Regions from separate parts of the Acidovorax sp. GW821-FHT10E04 genome, predicted to be linked through region 2. Evidence: predicted binding sites of a transcription regulator. Region 2 holds the regulator's gene; the other holds the start of a gene.
The links. The regulator sigma-54, encoded in region 2, starts transcription at its own class of promoters, with help from an activator protein. The targets are predictions, from matches to a motif close to TGGCANGNAANCTGCTTT.
Positions count from the first base shown of each region.

Region 1: AC07OC_RS13330 (ammonium transporter) is a predicted target of sigma-54. The motif match lies at 1,984-2,001, and genes of this name have one in related genera.

Region 1 is NZ_JBWKMT010000003.1:853,443-857,807, reverse strand. It holds gene AC07OC_RS13340 (antibiotic biosynthesis monooxygenase family protein) at 1-47, shown strand, start outside; gene AC07OC_RS13335 (hypothetical protein) at 90-422, opposite strand; gene AC07OC_RS13330 (ammonium transporter) at 596-1,951, opposite strand; gene AC07OC_RS13325 (sulfite exporter TauE/SafE family protein) at 2,317-3,075, shown strand; gene AC07OC_RS13320 (ABC transporter substrate-binding protein) at 3,441-4,205, shown strand; gene AC07OC_RS13315 (amino acid ABC transporter permease) at 4,240-4,365, shown strand, end outside.
Region 2 is NZ_JBWKMT010000008.1:30,262-34,626, reverse strand. It holds gene AC07OC_RS22785 (THUMP domain-containing class I SAM-dependent RNA methyltransferase) at 1-321, opposite strand, end outside; gene AC07OC_RS22780 (acyl-CoA thioesterase) at 318-800, opposite strand; gene AC07OC_RS22775 (RNA polymerase factor sigma-54) at 892-2,481, opposite strand; gene lptB (LPS export ABC transporter ATP-binding protein) at 2,570-3,355, opposite strand; gene lptA (lipopolysaccharide transport periplasmic protein LptA) at 3,352-4,008, opposite strand; gene AC07OC_RS22760 (thiol:disulfide interchange protein DsbA/DsbL) at 4,219-4,365, opposite strand, start outside.

The sequences.
Region 1 (4,365 bases), on a different contig from region 2:
TGCTGCCCACGGCGGGCCTGTTCGTGCAGGGCGCGGCAGCGCACTGATATGGATCCCGCCCACGCGCGGGCCCCACGGCCGCGGCGCGGTCAGCGGATTCCCCCGACATACCGGGGCACCTCGGGCGCGGGCTCCGGCGGGGGCGGCGCCATGCGCTGGCGCACCGCCTGGGTGGCCACATCCAGCAAGGGGCGGCGCGGGGCGGCCGGTGGCGCGGCATGGATGGCCTGGTCCAGGCGGTCCGCCCATTCGGTGAGTTCGGGCGCGTTGTCCTCCTGCGCGCGCTGGCGCGCGAACCGCACGATCTCCAGCGCGTACTCGGCGTTGGCCGCCATCCACTCGGTGTCGGTCACGCGCCCCGTCTTGCGGCGCAGCAGCACATGCAGGTGGGCGGCAATGGCGAGCTTGTCGGAATCGGGCATGGTCGGCTCCTTACTGCATTTCAGTCATCCATTGCGCTGCGCACAACCCGCGGCGAATGAAACCGGTGCGGCCCAGGCGCGGGCCGCCGCGCTGGCTGCGCCCCCCGGCCCGCATTGCGCGGCGGTGCGAGAGCGGGGGAAGGCCCGCGGGGCCTCGGGAGAGCGGGCTTCATTCAGCCGCCCAGGTGTTCGCGGTGCTGGGCGATGTCGAGCCCGGTCTGCTCGCTCTGCGCATCCACGCGCACGCCCATCGCAAAATTGATGATCCACAGCAGCGCGGCCGTCACCACCATGCTGTAGGCCATCACGGCGCCCACCCCGATGGCCTGGGTGAGCAGGCTGCCCTGCACGCCCCCCACGGTCTTGCTGGCCAGCACCCCCGTGAGCAGCGAGCCCACGATGCCGCCAATGCCATGCACGCCAAACACATCCAGCGAATCGTCGGCACGCAGCAGGCGCTTGAGCCCCGTGGCCCCCCAGTAGCACGCCAGCCCGGCCACCAGGCCAATCACCACCGCCGAGCGCAGCGTGACGAAGCCTGCGGCGGGCGTGATCGCCACGAGTCCCGCGACCAGGCCCGAGCACAGCCCCAGCAGCGAAGGGCGCCCGCGCACCACCCACTCGCCCAGCATCCAGGACAGCGCACCAGCGGCGGCGGCCAGGTGCGTGACCGCCATGGCCAGGCCCGCCCGGCCATCGGCCGCCACGGCCGAGCCCGCGTTGAAGCCGAACCAGCCCACCCACAGCAGGCCCGCGCCCGCCATGGTGAGCCCCAGGTTGTAGGGCTCGAAGGGCTCGCGGCCATAGCCCGTGCGGCGGCCCAGGAACCACGCGCACACCAGCCCCGCCACCCCAGCGTTCACGTGCACCACGGAGCCCCCGGCGAAATCCAGCGCGCCCATCCGCGCCAGCCAGCCCCCCGGCTCCCACACCCAGTGCGCCACCGGGGCATAGACCAGCAAGGTCCACAGGCCGATGAAGATCAGCATGGCGGAAAACCGCATGCGCTCGACGAACGCGCCCACCAGGAGCGCGGCCGTGATGATGGCGAAGGTGAGCTGGAACATGGCGTACACCGATTCGGGAATGTGCGGCGCGACATGGCTCACGGCGAGCTTGCCGCCCGCCAGGTCGAAGTCCAGCCCCGTGAACCCCGCGCGCTCCCAGCCGCCCACCCAGGCGTTGCCGGGCGTGAACGCCAGCGAGTAGCCCGCCCCGAACCACAGCAGGCTGACCAGCGCCGCGATGGCGACCACGCTGGCCATGGTATTGAGCACATTCTTCTTGCGCACCATGCCCGCGTAGAACAGCGCAATGCCGGGCAGCGTCATCAGCAGCACGAGCGCCGTGGAGGTCATCATCCAGGCGGTGTCCGCCGCGCTGACGGCGCCGTGCGCCACCAGGCCAGGGCGCGCCAGGGGCGCGGCGGGGGCCGCCGCCACCTCGGGCACGGCCTGCGCCAGCGCGCTGGCGCACAGCCCCAGACCCAACGACACGACCGCGATGAACCGGTGGTTGACTGCCCGCATGAAGGCTCCCTTTCGCAAATTGTTACAAGCGCATTGCATGAGCCGTGCCAACCCGCGAACCCCGATTCGTGGCCCCGCGCGCGGTTTTCCCGCCCCACAACGGGGGCGGGAAACCCCCAATGCACCAGTGGGGTGCAGCCGTTACAGTTGCGGCACTCGAAAGCGCGCTTCGGTGTGCCAAGCGAGGGGCCCGAGGAGACATCCTTTCTACCAATAACCAAATTTCAAGCACCCAACGAGGTGCGTTTTTTTTCAGGCGCTGGCGATCCCAGCGCCTTTTTCTTGCCCGTTCGCCGCCGGGCCCGGTGCGCTGGTCTCTGTATCTGTTCCTAAATCCATAGCAGGCTGGGTGCGAAAATACTGCGATGGAATGGATTTTTATTACCCTGGCCTCGCTGCTCGCGGGCTTCGTGGACGCCATCGTGGGTGGCGGCGGGCTGGTGATGGTGCCGGCGCTGTTCGCGGCTTTTCCGGGGGCGCCACCGGCCACGCTGCTGGGCACCAACAAGGCCGCCTCGGTGTGGGGCACGGCCATGGCCACCTGGCAGTACAGCCGCCGCGTGCAGATCCGCTGGCCGGCGATGCTGCCGGCCGCGGCGGCCGGTTTCGCCGGCTCGTTCGCCGGCGCCTGGGCGGTGACGGTGATGTCGGCCGACTTCCTGCGCAAGCTGCTGCCCCTGGTGCTGCTGGGCGTGCTGGCCTACACGCTGGCCAAGAAGGAACTGGGGCGGCACCATACGCCGCGCTTCGCGGGCCGCGCCGAAGTGCTGGCGGCCTGCCTGATCGGCGTGCTGATCGGTTTCTACGACGGGTTCTTCGGCCCGGGCACCGGCAGCTTCTTCGTCTTCCTGTTCGTGCGGCTGCTCGGCTACGACTTTCTCAATGCCTCGGCCTCGGCCAAGCTGCTCAATTGCGCCACCAATGTCGCCGCCATCGTGCTGTTTGCCGCCAAGGGCCACGTCTGGTGGCACTTCGCGGTGACGCTGGCCGTGGCCAACGTCGTGGGCAGCCTGCTGGGCACGCACCTGGCGCTCAAGCACGGCACGGGTTTCGTGCGCGGCATCTTCATCGTGGTGGTAAGCACGCTGATCCTCAAGACGGGGTACGACGCGTTTCTTCGGTAACCCCCTGAGTCGCCTTCGGCGCCTTCCCCCTGAAGGGGGACGCCCCCAGCGCGGCGGGGCAGCCCTTGCGCGGGGGCACTGGTCTGGCTCGCGCCGGTAGCGCAGACCGCGCCCTGTAGACGGAGGCGTAGCGCCTGCGTCCGGTTGGAGACACCGCTCTAAACCTGTTGTGAATTGGCACACAACGGGGCTTTGAGGGTTGTCCGCAGGCCCAAGGAAAAAATTCGCATATTTATAATCGTTACTACTTGATGACGGCAGGCTTCGCGTTTCGCGATGCCTGTGCATCCGATCCACCAGCCTCCGGCCTGCTACCCGCATGCCGGATTTTTTGTACCTGAAATACCCCCGACAGGACCCATCCCATGAAATTGTTCAAGGCTGTTGCCACCGCCCTCGCGCTCTGCGCCGCTTTCGCTTCTGCCCAGGCCCGCACGCTGGACGAGGTCAAGAAGGACGGCAAGATCCTCATCGCGACCGAGGGGCAGTTCGCTCCGTTCAATTTCTTCAACGGCACCACGCTGACCGGCTTCGAGGTGGAGACGGCCGAACTGGTGGCCAAGAAGATGGGCCTCGCGATCCAGTGGAAGACCCTGGGCTTCGATGCGCTGCTCACCGGCCTGCGCCAGGACCGCTGGGACCTGGTGATCGCCTCGCACGGCATCACCGAAGAGCGCGCCAAGGCCGTCACCTTCACCGACCCGCACTACTGCTCGGGCGGCATGATCATCGCCATGGACCCCGCCATCAAGAGCGCCAAGGACCTGGCGGGCAAGGTGGTGGCCGTGCAGACCGGCACCAGCTACCTCGAGAACGTGCAGAAGGTCTCGTCCATCAAGGAAATGAAGAACTTCCCCACCGACGTGGATGCCCGCAGCGCGCTGAACTCGCGCCGCGTGGACGCCTGGGTGACCGACCGCTTCGTGGCCAAGGCCGTGGCAGAGAAGAACCCCGGCGCCGGCTTCAAGCTCGGCGACATGCTGTTCATCGAGCGCATCGCCGCCGCCGTGGCCAAGGGCAACAGCTCGCTGGCCGCCGGCTGGAACAAGGCGCTGGCCGAAGTCATGGCCGACGGCAGCTATGCCGCGCTGTCCAAGAAGTATTTCAACGAAGACGTCCGCTGCCAGTAAGCACGACCCGCATGTAGTCACAGGGGTCTTTTTCATGCTCACCGCCTTTTGGCCGCAGCGCTGGAGCCGCCAGCAGCGCAGCAACGCCACGCTCGTCTCGGCCGTCATCCTGATGGTGCTGGTGCTGGCACTGCTCGGCAAGCTGCTGTCCTTCCTGCCC
Region 2 (4,365 bases):
CAGCGGGCTGTGCTGGGCCGTCACCTCGACCTTGAAGGTCTGGCGCGTGGTGAACCAGATTTCCCACGCCACGTCGCTGGCGGCGGCATACAGGTCGTTTTCAGAGCGGTAGGGGCGGTGCGCCAGCTGCACCAGCACGCGCTGGGCCAGGCGGCTGTGCAGGTTGAGCAGCAGCGCCTCGCGCCAGGACGCGCGCAGCAGCACGCCGCCACGGCCGACCAGCAGGTCTTGCCCCGTGAGGCCGGTGATGCCATGCACCTCGTCGGCCAGAAAGCCCTCCACACCGGCGGCGCAAGGGAGAAAAAGTTGGAGTTGATTCATGACGATGGTGAGGATACGCGCTCGGAAAGTGCGTGTGAATCCGGCGTGCCCGCACGGGCCAGCAGCAACTGGCGGATGGAGTCCGGGATCGGCGCCACCTTGCGGCCGGCCTTGCCGATGAAAACGATGCCGATCTTGCCGCGCGCCACCTCGCGGCCCGAGGTCTTCTCGGTCATGCAAAAGACCAGGTCGAACCCATAGCGGTTGAAGTCCGCAGGCGCCATCTCCACGCGCATGGTCTCGCCGTGGAACCCCTCGGACTTGTACTGCGCCACGATGTCTCCGACCACGATGGACAGCCCGCCCACGTCGGCCTCGGGGTAGCCGAGTGACTGGAAAAACCGCACCCGGGCCTCGGACACGAGGCTCAGCAGCTGCGCGTTGTCCAGGTGCCCGCCCTGGTTGACGTGGCTGATGTAGATCTGCATTTCGGTGGCGAAACCGAAGTGCGCGGGAAGGTCGAAGACGATGCGGGCCATGGACGGGGTGGCGAAGTAAGAGGGAAAGACAGCAACGGAGCGGAAAAACGGGCCACCAGGCGCATGCGCCGTGCACACGCCCGCACGGCGCCTACAGCGCCTTGCGCAGATTCGCCGGCGCGATCTTGAGCGCCTCGCGGTACTTGGCGACGGTGCGGCGCGCGCACTCGATGCCCTGCTCCTTGAGCATCTCGGCGATCTGGCTGTCGGACAGCGGCTTGGTCGGGCTCTCGGCGGCCACGAATTGCTTGATGAGGGCACGCACGGCGGTGCTCGACGCATTGCCGCCGGTCTCGGTGCCCAGGCCCGAGCCGAAGAAGTACTTGAGCTCGTAGGTGCCGATGGGCGTGGCCATGTACTTGGCCGTGGTCACGCGGCTGATGGTGGACTCGTGCAGGCCCAGCTCGTCGGCGATGTCGCGCAGCACCAGCGGGCGCATCGCGAGTTCGCCGTGGGTGAAGAAGTTCTTCTGCCGCTCCACGATGGCGCGCGAGACGCGCAGGATGGTGTCGAAGCGCTGCTGGATGTTCTTGATGAACCAGCGCGCCTCCTGCAGGCGCTGCTGCATGCCCTGGTGGCCCTCGCCGCCCTTGTGGCCGCGCAGGGCGCCGGCATAGATGTCGTGCACGCGCAGGCGCGGCATCACGTCGGGGTTGAGCTGCACGATGAAGTTGTGCTGCCCGTCGCGGCCATTGGCGCGCCCGGCCTTGCGCACGATCACGTCGGGGATGATGATGTTGCGCTCCACGTCGGCGAAGCGGCGCCCCGGGCGCGGCTCCAGCCGGGCGATCAGCGCCATGGCGGCGCGGGTGCGCTCCTCGCTGTCGCCGCAGGCCTGCGTGAGGCGGCGCACGTCGCGCCGCGCCAGCATCTCCAGCGGCTGCTGGCACACGCGCAGCGCGGTCTGCACGGTGTCGGGGTCGATGTCGCTGTCCTCGTCGGCGGCCAGCGCCTTGAGCTGCAGCGTCAGGCACTCGGCCAGGCCGCGCGCGCCCACGCCCACGGGCTCCAGGCTCTGCAGCAGCCGCTGTGCCACGGTGAAGCGGTGCACCAGTTCCTCGATCTGCTCCAGGTCGTCGGGCCCGGCCAGGCTGATGGCCAGCTCTTCGAGCGGATCCTCCAGGTAGCCGTCGTCGTTGAGCGATTCGATCAGGAAGCGCAGCGCGGCGCGGTCGATCTCGGACAGGCGCAGCGCCAGCGCCTGTCGGTGCAAAAAGGCGGTCAGCGATTCGTGCGTGCGGGCCAGCTCGGTGGCGTCGGCCTCGTCGCCTTCGGCGTCGTTGCGGTTGCGGGCGGGGGCGTCGCCGCCCCACTCGGCGTCGTTGGGCGCCATCTCCACCGTGCCGTCGCCGCTCCAGTCGGGCTCGTCGGCGCCCGCGCTCGGAGTTTCAGCATCATTTTGAGCCTCAGCGCTGGTACTGCTTGCGCTGGTAGCTCCTGAAAAAATAGCATCATCCGCGCTGTAGTCGTCGGCCTGGGCCGGCGTATCGGCGGCTTCCAGGCCAAACTCCTCGCGCGGCGCCTCGTCGGCGTTGCGTTCGAGGAACGGGTTTTCGTCGAGCATCTGCTCGACTTCCTGCGAGAGTTCCAGCGTGGACAACTGCAGCAGCCGGATGGACTGCTGAAGTTGGGGGGTCAATGCAAGATGCTGCGAGACGCGCAGCGAGAGTCCAGGTTTCATTGATTGAGCGCCGCCGGGCCGCCCCAAGGCGCGAAGCCCCCCTCGGGGGGCAGCGCAGTACACGAAGTGACAAGCGTGGAGGCCATGTCTACATGCGGAAATGTTCGCCCAGGTACACCCGGCGCACTTCGGCGTTGTCCACGATCTCGGATGGCGTGCCCTGGGCCAGCACCTGGCCATCGCTGATGATGAAGGCGTGGTCGCAGATGCCCAGCGTCTCGCGCACGTTGTGGTCGGTGATGAGCACGCCGATGCCGCGCGCCTTGAGAAAACCGATGATGCGCTGTATCTCGATCACGGCGATGGGGTCGATGCCCGCAAAGGGCTCGTCCAGCAGGATGAAGCGCGGCTGCGTGGCCAGCGCGCGGGCGATCTCGACGCGGCGGCGCTCGCCGCCCGACAGGGCCATGGCGGGCGAGGCCCGCAGGTGGTCCACGCGCAGCTCCTGCAGCAAGGCCGTGAGACGCTCTTCGATGGCCTCGCGCGACAGCGGCTTGCCGTCGTCGTCCGCGCGCTGCAGCTCCAGCACCGCGCGCACGTTCTCTTCGACCGTGAGCTTGCGGAAGATGGAGGCTTCCTGCGGCAGGTAGGACAGCCCCAGCCGCGAGCGGCGGTGGATGGGCATGTGGGCCACCGAATGGCCGTCGATGCGGATGTCGCCCGCGTCGCTGCGCACCAGGCCCACGATCATGTAGAACGAGGTGGTCTTGCCCGCGCCGTTGGGCCCCAGCAGGCCCACGACCTCGCCCTTTTGCACGACCAGCGACACATCCTTGACGACCTTGCGGCTGCCATACGACTTGGCCAGGTGCTGCACCTCCAGGCGGCTGCCCGCCTGGGTGTCAGGACCGGGGCTGACGGGCTGCGCGCTCACTTGGAGCCGCCGCCAAGGCTGTTGCTGGGGCGCAGCACCGGCGCCGATGCCGGGGGCGCGGCCTCCGGCGCGGCGGCACCGGCGGGCGGGTCCTTGGGCGCGAGCACCGCGCGCACCCGGCTGCCGGGCGCGGGCGCATCGCCCGCCGCATTGGTCGCGGGGGTGCGCTTGCCGTCCACGGTGAACACATCGGTGAGGTTGTTGTAGACGATCACGGCGCCGGTGATCTCGTCGCTGAGGACCGCCCCGCGGTAGCGGCGCAGTTCGGCGCGGGTGATGAAGCGCACGTTGTCGGCCTTGCCGTCGTACTCGATGACTTCGCTCTCGCCTTCGATGAACTCGTCCGGCGCCCCCGCCACGGTATCGCGCTTCTGGCGGAAGAAGGCCCGCTTGCCCGCCTCGGCCGTGACCACGCCGTACTGGTAGCCGTCGGCGTCCTGGCGCACGTCCAGCCGCGCGCCGCGCAGCACGATGGAGCCCTTGGTCATGACCACGCGGCCCGAGAACACGCTGGTCTGCTTGAGCTCATCGTGTCGCAAGGCGTCGGCCTCGATGTTCATGGGCTTGGCGCGGTCGGCCTTTTCGGCGTGCGCCGCGCCCAGATGGCAGGCCAGGGCGACAAGCAGGAGGTGGGGGAGGATGCGGTAGTTCATAGGGCACGAATCTTGCAGGTCATTGTAGCCACCCCACGGCGCGCGCCATGAAAAAAGCCCGCATCCGCGGGCTTCTTCTTGGGACATCCGAGGCCGTCGGCGCTTGGAAGCCGCCGCCTGCACCCGTGGAGCCGGCGCTGCCGGGCCGCCGGGTGCGTTCCCCTGGGCAGGAAGGCGGCTCACGAGGGCCACGCTTCCTTCAAGGAGGCGTCACCCCTTTTTCGCCGTGGCGGCCAGGTGCTCCACCACCTGCAGCACGTTCTGCATGTTGCCGGCCATGGTGCCATCGGTGTAGTACTTGCCGGCCACGCCCATGGAAGGCACGCCTTCCACGCCATACGCGTCCTGCAGCTGCGA